4 regions of the Pseudomonas sp. P116 genome follow, and region 4 is predicted to be linked to each of the others. Evidence: riboswitches for the same ligand, from Rfam matches in the RefSeq annotation. Region 4 holds a riboswitch; each other region holds the start of a gene.
The links. A riboswitch is a leader RNA that binds a small molecule or an ion and turns the genes downstream of it on or off. The one in region 4 is predicted to bind cobalamin.
Positions count from the first base shown of each region.

Region 1: it holds a riboswitch for cobalamin, as region 4 does, so the genes downstream of both, ICA15_RS23200 (ABC transporter substrate-binding protein) here and ICA15_RS07455 (CbtB domain-containing protein) in region 4, are expected to answer to the same signal.
Region 2: it holds a riboswitch for cobalamin, as region 4 does, so the genes downstream of both, cobO (cob(I)yrinic acid a,c-diamide adenosyltransferase) here and ICA15_RS07455 (CbtB domain-containing protein) in region 4, are expected to answer to the same signal.
Region 3: it holds a riboswitch for cobalamin, as region 4 does, so the genes downstream of both, ICA15_RS26575 (TonB-dependent receptor plug domain-containing protein) here and ICA15_RS07455 (CbtB domain-containing protein) in region 4, are expected to answer to the same signal.

Region 1 is NZ_JACVHB010000007.1:289,624-294,673, forward strand. It holds gene ICA15_RS23190 (ABC transporter ATP-binding protein) at 1-31, opposite strand, end outside; gene ICA15_RS23195 (FecCD family ABC transporter permease) at 28-1,044, opposite strand; gene ICA15_RS23200 (ABC transporter substrate-binding protein) at 1,041-2,054, opposite strand; cobalamin riboswitch at 2,198-2,392, opposite strand; partial or broken gene ICA15_RS23205 (diguanylate cyclase) at 2,641-4,146, shown strand; gene ICA15_RS23210 (HD-GYP domain-containing protein) at 4,341-5,050, shown strand, end outside.
Region 2 is NZ_JACVHB010000001.1:670,547-675,596, forward strand. It holds gene cbiB (adenosylcobinamide-phosphate synthase CbiB) at 1-172, opposite strand, end outside; gene bluB (5,6-dimethylbenzimidazole synthase) at 169-819, opposite strand; gene ICA15_RS03345 (cobyrinate a,c-diamide synthase) at 816-2,216, opposite strand; gene cobO (cob(I)yrinic acid a,c-diamide adenosyltransferase) at 2,213-2,824, opposite strand; cobalamin riboswitch at 2,905-3,131, opposite strand; gene ICA15_RS03355 (hypothetical protein) at 3,295-3,879, shown strand; gene ICA15_RS03360 (PQQ-dependent sugar dehydrogenase) at 3,946-5,050, shown strand, end outside.
Region 3 is NZ_JACVHB010000010.1:12,115-17,164, forward strand. It holds gene ICA15_RS26565 (zinc-binding alcohol dehydrogenase family protein) at 1-526, opposite strand, end outside; gene ICA15_RS26570 (LysR family transcriptional regulator) at 637-1,527, shown strand; cobalamin riboswitch at 1,580-1,786, shown strand; gene ICA15_RS26575 (TonB-dependent receptor plug domain-containing protein) at 1,879-3,816, shown strand; gene ICA15_RS26580 ((2Fe-2S) ferredoxin domain-containing protein) at 3,816-4,175, shown strand; gene ICA15_RS26585 (ABC transporter substrate-binding protein) at 4,172-5,050, shown strand, end outside.
Region 4 is NZ_JACVHB010000002.1:241,274-246,323, reverse strand. It holds gene cobM (precorrin-4 C(11)-methyltransferase) at 1-698, opposite strand, end outside; gene ICA15_RS07465 (cobalamin biosynthesis protein) at 778-1,191, opposite strand; gene ICA15_RS07460 (CbtA family protein) at 1,188-1,889, opposite strand; gene ICA15_RS07455 (CbtB domain-containing protein) at 1,901-2,098, opposite strand; cobalamin riboswitch at 2,219-2,441, opposite strand; cobalamin riboswitch at 3,310-3,521, shown strand; gene cobW (cobalamin biosynthesis protein CobW) at 3,622-4,692, shown strand; gene cobN (cobaltochelatase subunit CobN) at 4,696-5,050, shown strand, end outside.

The sequences.
Region 1 (5,050 bases), on a different contig from region 4:
ATTCGCCGACCACCGGGGACAGCGCATTCATCGGGCATTCCTCCGGCCGATCAGGATCAGCGCGAACACTGGCGCACCGACCAGCGCGGTAATCACGCCGACCGGGATCACCTGGCCTTTGATCAGCGTGCGCGACAGCACATCAGCGGCAATCAAAAACACCGCGCCGCCCAGTGCACTCGCGGGCAGCAGACGCGTGTGTCGAGTGCCGAGCAAAAGCCTTACAGCGTGGGGAATCACCAGACCCACGAAACCGATAGAGCCGACAATCGACACCATCACAGCCGTCACCAATGCGGCACAACTGATCAACAGCAACTGCACGCGCCGCACCGGAATCCCGAGCGATGCCGCTGAGTCGACGCCGAAGGTAAACGCGTCCAGCGCACGCCGATGCCACAGGCACACAACGAGCCCGATGACTGTCACCGGCACTGCCAGCCACACCGATGGCCAGCGCACGCCGCTGAGATTGCCGAGCATCCAGAACATGATGCCGCGTGCCTGTTCGGAGCTGGCCGACTTGGTGATCAGAAATGCCGTGAGGGCATTGAACAGCTGCGAACCGGCGATCCCCGCCAAAATGATCTGGCCGGTATTACCCGGTGAGCCAGCGGCGCGGCCGAGTAAAACCACGACGGCGAACGCCACAACAGCGCCGCCGAACGCACCAACTGACATGGAAATCGCCCCGGCGCCGAAACCCAGCAACGCGACCATCACCGCGCCCGTTGAGGCGCCAGCGGAAATGCCGAGCAGATACGGGTCGGCCAGCGGGTTGCGCAGCAGCGATTGCAGAATCACCCCGCAAGTCGCCAAACCCGCGCCGCAAGCGGCAGCCACCAGCGCGCGAGTCAGGCGATAGTTCCAGACAATGCCTTCGTCGATCGGATCAAGCACATAACCGGCCGCCCACAGTTTGTTGGCCAGCACCTGAAACACCACGATGGGATCAATGGTCGTCTCACCAATGGCCACACCGGCAATCACCGCTAAAAGCAGGATCGCCAGTGCCAACAGGGTGCGTATCAACGTCGCGGTCATTTGGACAGGTCGTAGCCGTTAATGGCGCTCGCCAATGAGGCGATGCCGTCGAATGTGCGCATGCTGGCCTGCATGGCCATGGCGTCGAGAATGATGATGCGGTTGTTTTTCACCGCGTCCATGTTGCGGGTCACGGGATCGTTGCGCAGGAATTCCAGCTTCTTCAGATAGTCGTCAGCCGGGAAGCGCCGGCGATCCATGCGCGCGATGACCAGGAACGTCGGGTTGGCTTTGGCGATGGTTTCCCAGCCGACAGTTGGCCATTCTTCATCGGACTCCACGACGTTGCGCACGCCCAGCGTGTTGAGCATGAAGTCTGGAACGCCCTTGTGTCCGGCGACGTACGGGTCGATATCCAGACTGGCACTGGAAAACCAGACCAGTGCGCTGATGTCTTTCGATTTCTTGTCATTCGCCATGGCAATCGAGTTGGCGAGGCTCGCCTTGAGGTCTGCGTTCAACTGTTGAGCGCGCGCCTGGACATCAAAAATCTCACCGAACTGGGTGATGCTTTTATAGATGCTGTCGATGCGAAACGGCGCCAGACGCGTGCCGTCGGCACCGACCAGATTGTCCTTGGCCTCGCAGTCAGACGGCATCAGATAAGTCGGTATGTTCAGTTCGTGAAACTGTTCGCGGGTGCCGACCGCGCCTTGCGGCCCGACCATCCATTCCAGCTCCACAGCCACCAGTTGCGGGCGCTTGGCGATCACCGATTCGAAACTCGGTTCGTTATCGGCCAGGCGCTCGATGTTGTCGTTTTGCGCTTTGTACTGAGGCAGCACATCGTTGAACCACAGCGAAGTGCCGACGATTTTTTCACCCAGTCCGAGGGCGAAGAGCATTTCCGTGCCGGCCTGGCCGATTGTCACCGCGCGCGCCGGGACCTGCGCGAAGGTCAGCGTGCTGCCGCAGTTTTCAATCGTCAGGGGGTACTGCGTCGGTGCAGCATGGGCGAGGGCGCCAACACCCAGGCCAACGACGAGGGCGACAAAACGAGGCAACAGCATGATGCAATCTCCATTCGAACCGTACACGGAGCCAGGGTGCAGGTTCTGGAAACACATCGCTCACGCTGCCTTGAAAGCAGTGCCAGGCCGATCACCGAAGTGACGCGCGCACAAGGATGTCCTTCCCGGACACCCCGCCGGTTAGTGATTGTTGCTTGGCCGGCAGGTCTCCTGACTGATGCGTCGTCGCCTGCTTCAGCCTTCCCGGGAACAATCCCAGTGGCAGTTTAGAAGCAGGCTCGGCATCTACAGTTGCGGGGGCAGTTCCGTTTGATGCGTTGGGCGCATCACGGATTCCCTATTAATCCCAATTGGAAACCGGCGGGCGGCATGGTATCCGATCGTGGCGGTTGAGGCGAACGGGCGTGCTCGCTCAAGGCGTGGGGCAGCGCCAGCAGGAGGGGCGATGGTGAGAACGGACCAGTCAGGTACTTTTATGCGAAGCACTTTTGCGCCACCTATTCAGTTACTGCAACGATTCAGCGCAACTTGTATCCTTGCGTTACAAGAGGACGAATGGCCCCAGCTATTGCCCTGACCCAATAGTCGCGGGAACGGAAAACCGGACTTTCCTTAAGGTAATAACGTGAAGCGTGATTCGCACCTGGTTGTGCTTTTGCTGTTCGTGATCGGTTGCTCTCTGGCGTCATTGACGGTCTGGAAAGTATTGGCTTCTCGAGATCGGGCACTGGAGGAAGTGGATGTCCACGGCTTGAACCTGACCCAGGCGCTGTCTACCTACTCCGAGGGGATTGTCCGCCAGAGCTCGCTGCTTTTACTCGGGCTTGTCGAGCGCCTGGAAATTGAAGGTAGCGGCCCCGCGCAGATTCAGCGGCTGAGTGCATTGATCATCCGCCAGTAACCGTTAATGCCACAGCTCAGTGGTATCACGATCTACGACAATCAGGGACGCTGGCTGATGTCCTCCAATCGACCGATTCCGGCCGGGGCGAATAGCAGCGATCGGGCCTATTTCATTCATCATCGCGACGATCCCAGCCGTGAGACCTTTATCGGTCCGCCTATCCAGAGCCGTTCGAATCAGGAATGGGTGATCACCGTCAGCCGCCGCTTCAATGATGCGCGCGGAGAGTTTGCCGGGGTGGTGGCGGTCACCTTGGGCGTCGAAAACTTTCTTCGGTTGTTCGGAAAGATCGACGTGGGGCAGGAGGGCGCCATCGGGTTGTCTTACACCGATGGGACGTTGCTGGTTCGTTATCCATTCCGCGAGCAGGACATGGGCCGCAACTTTTCCAAATCGCCCATCTATGCCAAGTATCTCGTTGATCGAGCAGTCGGCACCGCGTCGTTTACCTCCAGCCTGGATGGTGTGGAGCGGCTCTACGCCTTCCGCAAGAGTGACCGGCTGCCGCTGATAACGACGGTGGCCCTCGGCAAGCGCGAAGCCCTCGCCGCGTGGCGAACCGAGGCATTGTTGTCGGCGGTGGTGGTCACCGGGCTGCTGGGACTCACGGGCCTCATTGGCTGGTTCCTGATTCTGGATATCCGTCGGCGTACCAAGGCCGAAGATCAGTTGCGAGGCACCCAGCAGCAGTTGCTCTCAACCAATCGGCAACTGGAATTGCTGGCGATGAAAGACGCCCTGACCGGTCTGGCCAATCGACGCTGCTTTGATCAAAGCCTTGCCATGGAAGCCCGCCGAGCACGACGTGACGGTACGACGTTGGCATTGCTGATGATCGATATCGACCACTTCAAGCTGTTCAACGACTCACTCGGACATGTTGCCGGAGACGCCTGTCTGCAAACCGTTGGCAGAATCCTGGACGAATGTGTGCGGCGCCCCTCGGACCTGGTGGCCCGATATGGCGGTGAAGAGATGGGGGTGATCATGCCGGACACCGATATCGACGGTGCCGCAGTCGTGGCGCAACTGATCATCGACCGCTTGCAGCAAGCAAACATCCCGCACAACGCCAGCCCGCTCGGACGCGTCAGTGTCAGCATCGGGATTGCGACCGCCACGGGGCTGGAACTGGATCACCTGCAAGGTTTGATCGAGGTAGCCGATCAGGTGCCGTACAACGCCAAGGCCCGGGGTCGGAATCAGTATGTAAGGGGTGGGTCGTGACAGGCGATCGCCTTTAGGTCTGGCACGGCATCAAAGGGCCTCTTCAAGCATTCGTGTTTTGCTACCGGCAAAAGCACCTTCTCACGAGCCTGCGACTTCCTCTAGCGATTGCAGTTTTTCTAGCTACGCTTGCCAGCAAGAGAACGGCGTCACCGCGCCCACTCGTTACTGGTCACGAAAGGGAGCCGACATTCATGGACAGCGTGCAGGACCTGTATCCATCAGCAACCGTCCTGGTGGTGGACGACACCCCCGACAACCTGATGCTGATCGCCGAGTTGCTCAAGGACAAATATCGGATCAAGGCAGCCAACAGCGGCGAGAAAGCACTGCGTCTTCTGCAAAGCGATCCGCTTCCCGACCTGATCCTGCTGGACATCATGATGCCCGGCCTGTCCGGGTATGACGTTGCCGAGCAGCTCAAGGGTGACCACCGTACTCGCCACATTCCGATCATTTTCCTGACTTCCATGGTTGCTACAGAGTACGAGATTCGCGGTTTGAGCCTGGGGGCTGCGGATTACATCACCAAACCGATAATCCCTCCGGTGCTCTTGGCCAGGGTCGAGACTCAGATCAAGCTCAAGTCGGCTGCAGACTTCCTGCGCAATCAGAACGAATTCCTGGAACAGGAAGTGCAGCGCCGGACCCGGGAGGTGATCGCCATCCAGGACGTCACTATTCACGCCATGGCATCGCTGGCCGAAACCCGCGACAACGAAACCGGCAACCACATTCGCCGTACTCAACACTACGTAAGACTACTGGCCGAACTGCTGCGCGAGCATCCGCGCTTCCGGCACTTCCTCGATGAGGAAACCATCAAGCTGCTATTCAAGTCAGCACCGCTGCACGATATAGGCAAGATTGGTATCGCTGATCGCATCCTGCTCAAGCCGGGACG
Region 2 (5,050 bases), on a different contig from region 4:
CGATCACCCACGCGGTGACGCCATGACTGCGCCAGCCGCGACCCCCGGCGTTGAAACGTTGCTCGATGCGCCCGGCAAAATTGCCGAACGCCACCAGCGGATGCCAGCGTTTCGGTTCACCCAGCAGCGCATCCAGCGCAACCGCGGCGACACTCAACAACGCCACACTCATTGACTCACTCCCCAATAATTTTCGTACAGCAACTCATTGAGCGGACGCGCCTGCGCCCACCCTTCGAGTACCAGCATCGGCGCCGGATAGAATTCCTTGACCGGGCCCAGGCACAAAACGGCCAGAGGTTTGGCGCCTTCCGGCAGTTTCAACAGATCGGCCAGCGCCTGCGGCTCGAACAGCGAGACCCAGCCCATGCCCAGACCTTCGGCGCGGGACGCCAGCCACAGGTTCTGGATCGCACAGGACAGCGACGCCATGTCCATTTCCGGCAGCGTGCGGCGACCGAAGATGTGTTTTTCGCGATCGTCCATCAGCGCGGCGACCAGCACTTCAGCGCAATCATTGATGCCTTCGACCTTGAGGGTCATGAACTCATCGCTGCGTTCGCAGAGGGCTTCGGCGGTGCGGATGCGCTCTTCTTCAACGAGGTTCTGGATTTGCCCGCGCAGGGCTCGGTCGCTGATACGAATAAAGCGCCACGGCTGCATCAGGCCGACGCTCGGGGCCTGATGCGCGGCTTCGAGCAGGCGGTGCAGCAGCTCGGGCGCGACGGTGCCACCGGTGAAGTGGCGCATGTCGCGGCGTTCGGCGATGGCTTTGTAGACCGCTGCGCGTTCGGCTTCGGAGAATGCGTTGTCTTTCATGGCCCCATCGCTGGCAAGCCAGCTCCCACAATGGGCGGTGTAATGCCTGAAGAAACGCGATCCCCTGTGGGAGCTGGCTTGCCAGCGATGGCGGCCTCAAGTTGAGGCGCAAACAGTGCAGCGATAGCCACAGGATTCGACGGAAAATAAAAGTGCACATAAGAAGCCGTCATCCGCCCTTCCCTGTAAACCGCCTCAGCCCCACGCCCGCCATTCGGACTCAGCCCGCGAGCAATCGGGGTCAATTCAGTCGTCGTCAGGGAGTGATGATACGTGTGCCCGCGCAGCGAGCCCTCCGGCAGATCAACCGCTTGCAGCGCCAACGCCGCCAGACGCTTTTGCATGACCGCATCGCCCTTAAGCAAACCGACCAGTTCGGCGCGGGTGCCTTCAACGTCAGTCAGCGAATCAAGCAGATAAAGCATGCCGCCACACTCGGCCAGCAATGGTTTGCCCGCCGCATGGTGCGCGCGGATCGCGTCGAGCATCGCAGTGTTCTGCGACAACGCCACGTGGTGCAATTCCGGGTAGCCGCCCGGCAGATACAGACTGTCCGCCTCAGGCAATTGCGTGTCGCGGATCGGCGAGAAGAAGCTCAACTCGGCACCCATCGCCCGCAGCAAATCGAGGCTGGCGCCGTAGGTGAAGGCAAACGCCTCATCATGGGCGATAGCGATTCGCACACCTTGCAATAGCGGTTCGGCAACGATCACTTCCGGCGCCACGAATTCCACGGCCGGTGGCAGCGCTACCTCGCAACTGCTGGCAAGCGCTTCGGCGGCGGCGTCGAGGCGAACATCCAGGTCGTTCAGTTCGCTGGCCTGCACCAGACCCAGATGACGGCTCGGCAACTCGATCCCGGTCTCGCGGGACAGTGCGCCGTACCAACGCAAACCCTCGGTGAGGCTGCCTTCAAGCAATTGCGCATGACGCAAAGTGCCGACGCGATTGGCCAGCACGCCCGCAAACGGCAAGTCCGGCTGATAACGCGCCAGCCCCAGCGCCAATGCGCCAAACGTCTGCGCCATCGCGGTGCCGTCGATCACGCCCAGTACCGGCACGCCGAAATGCCGCGCCAGGTCAGCGCTCGACGGTGTGCCGTCAAACAGGCCCATCACGCCTTCGATCAAAATCAGATCGGCTTCGGCGGCGGCTTCCCACAACAGGCGACGACTTTCCTGCTCGCCGACCATCCACATATCGAGTTGATAAACCGGCGCTCCGCTGGCGCGCTCGAGAATCATCGGATCGAGGAAGTCCGGGCCGCACTTGAACACGCGCACCTTGCGCCCCTGATTGCGATGCAAACGAGCGAGTGCAGCGGTGACGGTGGTCTTGCCCTGACCGGAGGCCGGCGCGGCGATCAGTACCGCCGGGCAGTGACGTGGCTGATTCAAAGTTCGACGCCTTTCTGCGCTTTGATACCAGCCTGGAAGGCGTGTTTGAGCATGCCCATTTCGGTGACCGTGTCGCCCATCTCAATCATTTCCGGCTTCGCCCCGCGACCGGTGACGATCACGTGCTGCATCGGCGGACGCGCCTGCAAATCGCTGAGCACCTGATCGAGATCGAGGTAGCCGTGCTTGAGGGCGATGTTCAATTCATCGAGCACCACCAGACCGATCGACGGATCACGCAATAACTCGCGCGACACCGCCCACGCAGCTTCGGCGGCGGCGATGTCGCGTTGGCGATCCTGGGTTTCCCAAGTGAAGCCCTCGCCCATCACGTGAAAACGCACCTGCTCGGGAAAGCGGCGGAAGAACAGCTCTTCACCGGTGCTGTTACGGCCCTTGATGAACTGCACCACGCCGCACTGCATGCCGTGGCCCATTGCGCGGGCGAGCATGCCAAACGCCGAGCTGCTTTTGCCTTTGCCGTTGCCGGTCAGCACCAGCACCAGGCCGCACTCGTCGGGCGAGTTGGCGATGCGTTCATCGATCACGGCTTTTTTGCGCTGCATACGCGCCAGATGGCGTTCGTCACGCTCGGGGGAATCAGTCATGGGGGAGCTCTCCGTTGAGGCTGGATAACGGCGGGCAGGCACAAGAATAGACGGCAAAAAGCCTGGCATCGCCCACCGTGATGCCGCTGGATGGATCAGGCCGGTCTCCGGGCTCATGAGCGGCGTTCGCCTGACTGCGCGCCTTCCCGCTGTTAAGCAGTGGCACAAGACGCAGTTTTCACTCATTTACCGTTGCGGGGGCAGCGCCGGGATCGTGGTTGTTCTTCGCTTGAAGACAACCCTCACCAGCTTCCCTGTTTCACTCTGTCGACGCAGGTCACAGAGCACCTGAAACAAGCCGCGAAGGTTAGAGGGTTGGGGGTGGAGCGTCAATTAAAGAGGGGGTCATCGGGCGAATAACTGCCGCCGATCAATTATCCGACGCCAATCTTGTGCCACGCTGAAACAAATGATATCAAAGAGCCATGCTTTTGCCGCAAAAGCACACCACAACAATAAGGATGATTACGATGCAAGGCATGATCATCAGCAATCCGCGCCTGGAATTCCTGCGCCCGGTGCTAGAACGCTGGTTTGACTGTATCGACCGCTACAACGCCGTGCGCGGCGACAGTGACACGCCCTACTGGCATGACGAGAAAGCCAATCTCGGATTGCTCTGTGCGGCCGCCTGGATGGCGGAGTTGGTGACGTTGCGCGACACCGCCACCCGCAAGCAGAACGAGGAAGGCGAGCGCAACGCCCGCGCCGATCTGTTCCTGGCGGGTGCCGAAGACCGCGCATTTATCCAGGCCACGCAACGCTGGCCACGCGTCAACAACCTCAACCTGAACCAACCCCTGCTGGATATCACCAACGACGCCAAACGCCTCAGCTACGCCAGCGACCTCAAACTCGGCTGCCTGTTTGTCGCCCCGCAAAAAGCCCAGCACAGCGCCAGCCCGGAAGAATTGCAGGACATGGTCGACGACCTGCAAAAGGAACACACCTGCGCCGTCGCCTGGTATTTCCCCTACGCCTATCGCAAATTGCGCAATGAAGCCGGCAACTATCACCCGGGCATTGCCGTGCTGTTCAAAGAAGCCCGCGGCTGAGCAGTTGAACCATCGGGCTTGCGCGCTCCTCTATGACTAGGAATGCATTCATAGGGAAGATCAGCAATGCGCAAGCCCCAGCTCGTTTTCGTCATCGCCCTCGCCGGAGGGCTCACCGCCTGTGGTGAATCGTCCAGCCTGCAGGTCATCGACGGCACCGGCCCGTCACCGAAACTGCCCGAACCGAACAAAACCCTGATCCCGACGGTGAATATCGCCCCGGCGGTCGGCTGGCCCGCGGGCGGTAAACCGACCGCTGCGGCAGGCACACAAGTCGCGGCATTTGCCGAAGGCCTCGATCATCCGCGCTGGCTCTATGTGTTGCCCAATGGCGATGTACTGGTAGCAGAAACCAACGCACCGCCCAAACCTGATGACAGCAAAGGCGTGCGCGGCTGGGTCATGGAAAAAGTCATGGGCAAGGCTGGCGCCGGTGTGCCGAGCCCCAATCGCATTACTCTGCTGCGCGATGCCGACCATGATGGCGTGGCCGAAACGCGCACGGTATTCCTGCAGAATCTCAATTCACCGTTCGGCATGACGCTGGTTGGCAACGACCTGTACGTCGCCGACACTGATCGCCTGCTGCGCTTCAACTACGAACCCGGCACGACCGAAATCAAGACGCAGCCGATCAAGGTTGTCGATCTGCCTGGCGGCACGCTCAACCATCACTGGACCAAGAACGTCATCGCCAGCAAGGACGGCAGCAAGCTGTACGTCACGGTCGGCTCGAACAGTAATGTCGGCGAAAACGGCCTGGATAAAGAGGAAGGCCGCGCAGCGATCTGGGAAGTGGACCGCGCAACCGGCAATCACCGCATCTTCGCATCGGGCATCCGCAACCCCAACGGCCTGGCGTGGGAGCCCACCAGTGGCGCGTTGTGGACCGCGGTCAACGAGCGCGACGAAATCGGCAGCGATCTGGTGCCGGACTACATCACCTCGGTCAAGGACGGTGGCTTCTATGGTTGGCCGTTCAGCTATTACGGCCAGCACGTCGATGTGCGCGTAGAACCGCAGAACCCCGATCTGGTCGCCAAAGCCATTGCGCCGGACTACGCCGTTGGCCCACACACCGCTTCGCTGGGTCTGACGTTCGCCGAGGGCAACAAGCTGCCAGCGCAGTTCAAGGAAGGCGCATTCATCGGCCAGCACGGCTCCTGGAACC
Region 3 (5,050 bases), on a different contig from region 4:
CCGTGAGTCGGGTCAACTGGCGAGCCAGTTGCACCAGCATCGAACCGACGCCACCTGCCGCGCCGGTGATCAACAGGCATTTGCCCTCCCCGCTGGCCTCGGCGACACCGAGACGGTCGAACAATAATTCCCACGCCGTGATCGACGTTAACGGCAATGCCGCCGCCTCGGCAGCACTCAACGAACGCGGCTTGCGCCCGACAATCCGCTCATCCACCAAATGCAATTCGCTGTAGCTACCGCTGCGAATAATCGAGCCGGCGTAAAACACTTCGTCGCCCGGTTGAAACAGCGTCACTTGCGAACCGACTTCGCGGACGATGCCGGCCGCATCCCAACCAAGGATTTTCGGTTCTTTGGTGAAAGTACCGGCGCGCACCTTGGTGTCGACCGGGTTGACTGAAACGGCACGTACCTCGACCAACAGATCACGCGGACCGGGCACTGGCGCAGCCATCTCGATGTCTTGCAATGATTGCGGATCTTCAATGGGCAGGGCGTGTTGTAAAAAGGTGATGGCTTTCATGGGGACTCGCTGTCTGAAGGGTTGAAGCATTCACGTGCCACCATCTTCGACTTCCCACGGAGAAAGAAAAACCTGCAGAATGCGCCAACACTTTCACTGCAGAAGAGAAAATGATCCGCATCGATGATCTCGCCCTGTTCACCCGCAGCGCAGCGCTGGGCAGCTTTACCGCCGCGGCGCTGGAGGCCGATTTGTTGCCGGGGCAGGTCGCCGCCGCCATCAAACGCCTGGAGCGCGAACTGGATGTGCGCCTGTTTGCGCGAACCACCCGCAGCCTGCGTTTGACTGCCGAAGGTGAGCAATACCTGCCCACCGCCCACGCCGTGCTCGAAGCCCTGAAGCAAGGCGAGGAAAATCTGCGTGGTGAAAACGCCACGCTGCGCGGCGTGCTGCAAGTCACTGCACCGTCTGATCTGGGGCGCAATATTCTGCTGCCGTGGTTAACGATGTTCCGTCGTCAACATCCGGAACTGACACTGCGCCTTGTGCTGTCGGACCAGAAAGCCGATCTGTTTCGCGACCCGGTGGACGTCGCCATTCGATACGGTACCAACGAAGACGCCAACTACGTGGCTCTGCCACTCGCGCCTTGGAATAACCGGGTGCTGGTCGCATCTCCAGCCTATGTGCAACGCCACGGGCAACCGAAAACGCCGGACGACTTGTTGAATCATCCTTGCCTGCTCTACCTGCAGAATGGTCGGGTCTACGACAAATGGTGCCTGACCGGACAGACGATTCAAGTCTCTGGCCCGCTGTTCAGCGACGACGCCGATGTGGTTCGGCGCTGGGCACTGGACGGTGAAGGTATCGCCAACAAATCCTGGCTGGATGTCAGCGCTGACGTGAGCGCAGGACGCCTGCTTGTGCTGCTGCCGGACTTTGCGGGAGAGGCCTCGCCGTTGAGTCTGGTGTGCCCGCATCGCAAACAAATCTCCCCCGCTGTCTCGCAACTGTATACGTGGTTGAGCCACCAGTTTGCCGCTCTACAGCCGGGCTGAACTGAGCGTCCGATAATAGCTGCGGCGTTGACGAACGGTCATTCGAGTGTTCAGATGCCGTCCAGTTTCAGGTGTCCCATGCCGCCGTGCATGGGGTGAAACGGGAAACCGGTACGTTCTTTTTGAACAAGTCCGGTGCTGCCCCCGCAACGGTATGCGCGTGATGCTTTCGACACACCACTGTGGCCAGACGGCCATGGGAAGGTGAAAGCATCGATACGCGCGAGCCCGGAGACCGGCCCGAAATTTCTGTTTGGCAAAATCCTGCGGTGGGCGGGCATGGGCCGGTGTCGGCGTGTGCGCGATGCCTTCTCCTGCATGCTCTTCTGCGAAGATCCTTTCGAGAAGACAATGATTCGACCTTTCAACACCTCTGCTCCATCCCTGTTATTCGGTTGCCTGTTCAGTCCGCTGCTGCTGGCTGACGACGCGCCACTGGAACTCAATCAGCAAATCGTTTCCGCACCGTCGGTGGAGTCCACCACCGTCGCCGAAATGGCGCATTACGGCAGCAAAGTGGACATCGTCAGCCGCGAACAGATCGAGCGCGCCGGCCCCGCGGCGGATGTCAGTCGCGTCATGCAGATGTTCATTCCCGGCCTCTATGTCGCCCCGAAAAACGGCCCGTTCGACTACGGCACTTACTCCCTGCTGGGCGGGCGCAACGACGATACGCTGATCCTGCTCGACGGCGTACGCCTGAACAACCGCTTGTACGGCGGCTTGTACCTGGACACCTTGCCGGCCAACGCCATCGAACGCATTGAAGTGCTCAAGGGTGGACAGAGCCTGTTGTTCGGCACGCAAGCGGTGTCGGGGGTGATCAACATCGTCACCCGTTCGCCGCAGAGTCGAAAGGCCTCGGGCGAGGTGAACATGGGCCTCGACACCTTCGGCGGCACCACCGGCGATGCCCGGGTCGAGAACATCTTCAGCAACGGTTTCGGCGATCTGGGCTTGCTGGCCTATGTCAGCCACAACGTCTCCGACGGTTACCAGCCGTTTCGCAACCGCGACATGAAAAACGTCACCGAGAAAAAACGCGCCTATGAAGTCACCACGTTCGGTGGCAAGGCGATTCAGTCGTTTGGCGACGACTCGCGGCTGGAGCTGTTCTATCAATATGCCGACGCCAACCTCGATTTCGCCCGCCCGGTCGATAACCACAAAACCACCAACGACCGCGTGCAACAGATCGCTACGGCGACCTTCGAGCAAAATCTCAATGAGCGTCTGAGCTACTTCGTCAAAGGCCATATCAACGATTGGGACACCCGCTACACACGCATCAATAATGTCGAGGGCGGCGCCACCAAAGCCATCAACCACAACGACTATTGGGGCTTTACCGATTGGGGTGTGCAGGCCGAAGGCAAGGCTGAATCGTCCGGCGGTCATGTGCTGGTGTTCGGCACCGACAACCAATGGTTCAAAGGCCAGGACGATGTGCTGATCATCGACAACGATAAGGCCGAAGCCCACGCGATCTACACCCAGTTGCGTCCGCAAATCGACGCCCTGCCCGACTGGCACCCGAGCGTCGGCGTTCGCCACGAAGCCATGGGCGGCGGCGACAGCGCCACGGTCGGCATGCTCACTTCGCTCTACGATCTCAACGACAACTGGGCCTTGCGCGGTCAGTACGGCAGCGCCTACAAACTGCCGAACGCCGAGCAATTGTTCGTCAACGAACCGGGCGACGAGATCGGCAACCGCAACCTTAAACCGGAAAAAAGCCGCAACGCCGAACTGGGCCTCGACTACAAGGGCCTGCTGCTCGATCGCGCGTTCAGTGCCAGCGTCACCGTGTTCAAACGCAAGATCGACGACCTGATCACCCTCGACGATAGCCACTGGGTCAACGGCGAGGGCCAGGTGCGCATGCGCGGTTTCGAGGCTGACGCGAAACTGGCGATCAACGCGCAATGGAGCCTGCAAGCGGACATGACCCGCAACCTCACCGAGTCGCGCAGCGGCGTGACCATCAATGACATCCCGAGCTTCTTCGCCCGTTCGCGCATAGGCTTCGAGTCGGAAAATCGCATGTGGGGTGCCGGCGGCGCGATCCGCTATATCCGCGATGTGACCAGCTCGAAACAGGTCGAGTACGGTCACTATTCAGTGATCGATGCCGATGCTTATCGCTACCTCGACAATGCCCGTCAACACCGCGTCAGCCTGCTGGTAGAGAACCTCTTCGACCGCGATTACGTCACCAGCCGCGCCAGCAACGTCGACAACCTCGGACGGCCGTTCACCTCAGAAGTACGCTACACGTACCGCTTCTGATGGCTGACTTCAAAACGGTCGACGGCATCGACACACACCCGGACTGGTCGCACGTTCCCGAACATGCGCGCCACGTGTTCCTCTGCACCGGCCCGCGCTGCACCCAGCGCGGCGCCTTGCAGTTATGGAAAACCCTGCGCCGGCACCTGCTGGCGCACAACCGCATCGAAACCCCGGGCGGCGTGTTACTGACGCGCACGCATTGTCAGTTTCCGTGCAACCTAGGGCCGATTCTGACGGTGTATCCCGAGACCTGCTGGTATGGCGTGCACAGCGACGCCGACGTGCAACGGCTGGTCGAGGTGCACCTGGTCGGTGGTGAGATGGTCGAGGATTTACTGATCAAGGAGCGCGCATGAGAACGCTTGGGTTATGCCTGATGGCCCTGCTTTGCACATCACCGGCACTCGCTGACAATTATCGAAACTGCGGCGAAACCTGGAGCGCTGCACAATTACCGCCATCGCGCATCATCGCACTCAATCAGCACGCAGCTGATCTGCTGATCGCCCTGGATGCAGGCCCGACGTTAGTTGGCGTTGCCTATCTGGACGACACCCATACCGGGAGTCGAAAGACCGAGTACGCCGGGGTTCCGGTGATCGCGCCGCGCTATCCATCCAGCGAAGTGCTGTACGCGCAGAAACCGGATCTGGTGGTCGGCGGCTTTGCCACGGCGTTCGGCGATGGCGTGACATCACGCTCGGGTCTGGCGCGCAACGGCGTGGCCTCCTATTTACTGGAGTCCGCTTGCGCGGGGCATTCGCTGGATTATTTCGAGCTTGTGCGCAATGACCTGCTGACCCTCGGTGCGCTGCTGCACAAACAGCAAAAAGCGCAGCAACTGAGCGCCGCCATGGACGCCGATCTGGCCCGCGCCCGCGCACTGATCGGCAGCGAAAAGCCGCTGTCGGTGTTCTATCTGGACAGCGAGGTCAACGGTCTGGATTCAGAGGGCGGGCGCGGCTTCGTGACCACCCTGCTCGCTGCTGCCGGGGCGCGCAATCTATTCGCCGAGGTCAACCAGTATCGCGTGACCATAGATCGCGAAACCCTGCTGATCAGCGATCCCGACGTCATCTTGCTGGCCGACGCCGAATGGTCGCCGGCCTGGCGCAAACGTCAGCTGCTGCAAAATGATCCGGTGTTATCGCGCTTGCGCGCCGTGCGTGAGAATCGCCTGATCGACATCCCCTTCACCCACCTGCTGCCGACGGTGGGCAGCGGCCGTGTC
Region 4 (5,050 bases):
CTGAACACCTCACTCCCCAATACCCGCCCAACCAGAATCAACGCTGTGCGGCGAAAGCCTTTGGCGGCAACCTTCTCGGCGATATCCGCCAGCGTCCCCACCACCCAGTCCTGATCCGGCCAGGTCGCTCGGTGAATCACCGCGATCGGGCAATCCGCGCCGTAATGCGGCAGCAGTTCAGTCAGGATCTTTTCCAGATGATTGACCCCCAGATGAATCGCCATCGTCGCGCCATGCTGCGCCAGACTGCCCAGCTCTTCGCCGGCGGGCATTGCCGTCTTGTCGGCGTAACGGGTCAGGATCACGCTTTGCGATACGTCAGGCAGCGTGAGTTCTGCGCCCAACAACGCCGCACATGCCGCGGTCGCCGTCACTCCGGGGATGATTTCAAACGGGATATTCAGTTCACGCAGATAGCGGATCTGCTCGCCAATCGCGCCATAGAGACTCGGATCCCCCGAATGCACCCGCGCCACATCCTGGCCCTTGGCGTGCGCGGTTTTGATCAGCTCGATGATCTGTTCCAGATGCAATTCAGCGCTGTTGACCAGTGTTTCTGCCTGATGACCTTCGAGCACCGCCGCGGGTACCAGCGAACCTGCGTAGATGATCACCGGGCAACTGCGTATCAGTCGCTGGCCTTTGACGGTGATCAATTCCGGGTCGCCGGGGCCGGCGCCGATGAAGTAAACGGTCATCGTAGAATCCTTGGGAAATAGGCGCGGCAACGCTTCAGATGAAGATTGCTCATGATGAATGGCGGGGATTATCGGGAATTTACGCGGCGCCGGCCAATGCCAGCGTTGCCTGAGCGTATTTTTGTCGGGAAATCAGTAGCTTTGCCGGCGCCTGAATCAGCTGTTCGGCGAGTGCCAGTGCGGCGCTTTCCGCTACGCCATAACAACCGGTGCGCTCGAAGGCAATCTGCGAATGGTGGCTGAGTCGCTGTGCATAGCTGGCCAATTCCTCACTGCTGAAGTACAGCAGCGGCAGGGCCAGTTGATTCGCGAGTTCCTGCAAGCCGGGTTCATCGCGTTTCAAGTCGATACTGGCCAAAGCCTTCACTGCATGCAGTTCAATGCGATTGGCTTGCAAGGCTTGATCGAGTAACGCGCGCAGCGTGCTCGCAGGGCAGCCGCGCTGGCAGCCCAGACCGACCACGAAAGTCGGCGCTGCGCTGTCAGTCGTCATGCGTGGTATTGACCATCGATCTTGCGGCGGAACAACCAGGCGCTGATCAGGCCCAAGGCCAGCCAGAACGCTACGTTGGTCAATTGCGAAGCGATTTTGAACTGCGCTTCCAGTGCTTCTGGCGCGAGCATCGAATGCACTTCCGGTTGCGGTGCGCCGATCACGTGCGGTACGGCGAGGATGGCCACACCGAGGATTTTCACCAACCAATGACGGCTGAACGCAATCAACGCCAGACCGGCAGCGGTTGAAGCGGCAGTGCTGATCCACCACAACTGCCGCGAAGCCAGATCCGCCGCGGCAGTGCCCGGCAGTTCAGGCGGCAGGCCCAAGGTCGGTGCGAGGACGAACGTCGCGTAACCGGCTAGGCCCCACAGTAGACCTTGCGAGGTTTTGGTCGGCGCGCGCAGGGTGTAGAGACCGGCCAGCATCAAGGCAAAACCAACGGCCACCACCAGATTGCCACCCGTGGTCGAAAGCACGCGCTGCCAGCCGTCTTCCGGCTCCCAGGCTTCGGCATCATGGGTGTGCGCAGCGGTGCCGGCGGCGTGTTCGTGAACCGCGGCAACAGGCTCGGATTTTTCATAGGTTTCGGCTTGAAGAATCAGCGGCGACACCCAGAAACTTTGCAGCAGCGTGAGCAGCAGGGCGGCCAGCAGACCGGTGAAACCTGCGGTTTGCGCAATTCGCTTGATCATGTCGGCAGGTCTCAGTGGCACGGGAACGCGGCGCTGTGGCGGGTATCGTGAGCCGCGTTGTGCACGGCTTCGATGTGCGAGAAACCGGCGAAATAGACGAGGCTTGCACCCAGGATCGACGCGAAAACAGCGGCGGTCAGGCGTTGGCTCAGGGTGGTGGTGCTGGAGATTTTGTCCGTGTTGCTGCCGGTGCTGGTGATGATCGACATGGCGCGTCCCTCTGGAATGTCAGGGGTGGACAAGAGCGCATGAAAACCCCTGCGGCGCGGGCACGCAGAGGTTCAAACAGCGCCCGCCCACCGCGGGTTTGTTATGTTCAGCACGCCAATTGCGCGCTGTGTGTTGCGGGCCGGTCTCCGGGCTCACGAGGGGTTGGCGTCTGGCCGACCTGCAAGCGTCACCTTCCCATGCCGCAATGGCACAGTGGATCTGACGCTTCGCTCGCTTACCGTTGCGGGGGCAGCACCGGACTGACATGGCTCTGAGTAAAGCACATGATTCACCGGTTTCCCGTTTCACCCTGTGAAGGGCACCCGTAACAAGTGGTGTAGGAGAGCATGGTGTGGGGTTTTTAGTCAATTTGCTTTGGGGGCTTATCCGTTGCTGCGGGTGTGGCTTCTTATGGTTCCGCCCTTACGGCGGGTCACTTTTTCCAGACGCCGAAAAAGTAACCAAAAAGGCTTGCTCCTACGTCCGGCCCGCTCGCTAAAGCTCGGGGTTCCTTCGCTCCGGAATCCATCCGGGGCATCGATTCCGGTTTGCTTCGCTGCACCTCCTTTCGATGTCCTCCCCGGATGAATCCCTCCACTCAGCCTCCCGACGTCGCCCGCGGATCAAGATCAAAAGCTGCACTCGAGCTAACGCTCATTGTGTTGAGTGGGGGAGGAGCGTGCGGTTGGCTTTGGTTTTGTGTTGGGTTTGCCCTCGTCCCAGTCCACTACCGAGGGAGAGGGGGGCCGATTTTTGGGCTTTTCGGAATCGGTGTTCGACTCGGTGTTTCACGTCGGTGTACTTCTCCCAAACACCTCGATCAGTCCCCTCTCCCTCTGGAAGACGGGTAGGGTGAGGGGCTTTTGATCTGGCTTTTGATCTGGCTTTTGATGTTGCTCTTGCTCTTAGCCCCCTTCGGCAGGCCGAGCGAAGGTGTTCATCCGGGGGGTAGGCGCGTAGCGCCGTGCGGCGAAGCCGCATTCATCGAGAGGAGGTGCAGCGCAGCAAACCGTAGGCGATGCCCCCGGATGGACACCGTAGCTAGGGAACACTGAGCCTCAGCGAAGTGCCGTACGCCGGGGGCAAAGCCTTTTGGTTCCTTTTTGGCGTTTGAAAAAGGGACTCGCTGTAAGAGCGAAACCGCCAGCGGCAGCACCCGCAGCAACGGATATGCCCCGTATCCAAACATTGACCCACCACTGCACCATGCGTAGCCTTGCGCCTTCGAGGTTCTTCGGCATTGCCGAAGCTAAGAAGGGAACGCGGTCAATGCCGCGGCTGCCCCCGCAACTGTGAACGGTGATGTTCGCTGCCACGCCACTGCAAGCTCAATCCACAGAGCCCGCGGGAAGGCGCAGTGAATCCAGGCCCAGCGCCTGAACACCGTCAGCCAGGAGACCTGCCTCGTCACAGATTCTCAATTTCAACCGGGCGGGGTGATCCGGTGGCGAACTCTCCAGGCACGCACGCGCGGTGCCGGTTCTCGTCCCGTATGCCCGCCACTTTGCCAAAGGGCATACCGATGAAAACACTGGCCAAACTCCCTGTCACCATCGTCACCGGCTTCCTCGGCTCGGGCAAAACCACATTGCTGCGGCACATGCTCGACAACGCTCAGGGCCGCCGTATTGCGGTGATCGTCAACGAGTTTGGCGAGTTGGGCATCGACGGTGAAATCCTCAAGCAATGCACCATCGGCTGCTCCGAAGAAGAAGCCGTGGGCCGCGTTTATGAGCTGGCCAACGGCTGCCTGTGCTGCACGGTGCAGGAAGAGTTTTTCCCGGTAATGCGCGAACTGGTTGCCCGTCGCGGTGACCTCGACCACATTCTCATTGAAACCTCTGGCCTGGCCTTGCCAAAACCGCTGGTACAAGCCTTCCAGTGGCCGGAAATCCGCAGCGCTTGCACGGTTGACGCGGTGATCACCGTGGTCGACAGCCCGGCCGTGGCCGCTGGCACCTTCGCCGCGTTCCCGGATCAGGTCGATGCCCAGCGCAAACTCGACCCGAACCTGGATCACGAATCGCCGCTGCACGAGCTCTTCGCCGACCAACTGGCCAGCGCCGACCTCGTCATCCTTAATAAATCTGACCTGATCAGCCCTGAAGACCTGGCGCGCGTACGCCTGGAAGTCGCCGAAGAACTGCCGCCAGCGGTGAAGATCATCGAAGCCAGCAGTGGTCGTGTGCCGCTGGACGTGCTGATCGGCCTTGGCGCCGGTTCCGAAGAACACATCGACAGCCGTCACAGCCATCACGACCATCACCACGACGGTGATGACGATCACGATGACCACGATCACGACGCCTTCGATTCGATCTCCATCGAACTGCCGCAAGCCGACGAAAGCCTGCTGCTCGACGGGCTGACGCAACTGGTGGTCAAGCACGGCATCCTGCGTGTGAAGGGCTTTGCGGCGATCCCGAACAAGCCGATGCGTTTGCTGATTCAAGGCGTGGGCACGCGTTTCGACAAGCATTTCGACCGTCAGTGGGGCGCCGATGAAGCGCGCGTCACGCGTCTGGTGTTGATCGGTCAGGAGCTCGACGCCGCGCAACTCGAAGCGCAACTGCGCGCTGCGCTCAGCGTTTAACCCATGCACCTGCTCAGGACCCAGCCCGGCGGTTTCGTCTCGGATGACAACATCGCGGACCTGGGGCAAACCCCGGCCGAACTGGTAATCCTGTGCAGCGGCGATTCCAGCCTGGCGCTGCTCGCCGAAGCTGCGCAGCAACTGCCCGAGGATTATCCGAGCCTGCGCCTGGCCAATCCCATGCAAGTGCAGAATCACGCTTCGGTCGATCTCTACGTCGATGAAGTGCTGCGCCACGCCAAAGTCATTCTGATCTCGCTGCACGGCGGCATCGCTTATTGGCGCTACGGCATCGAGCGTTTGATTGAGTTGTCCGAGCGTGGCGTGCAGGTGATTCTGGTGCCGGGTGATGATCGCC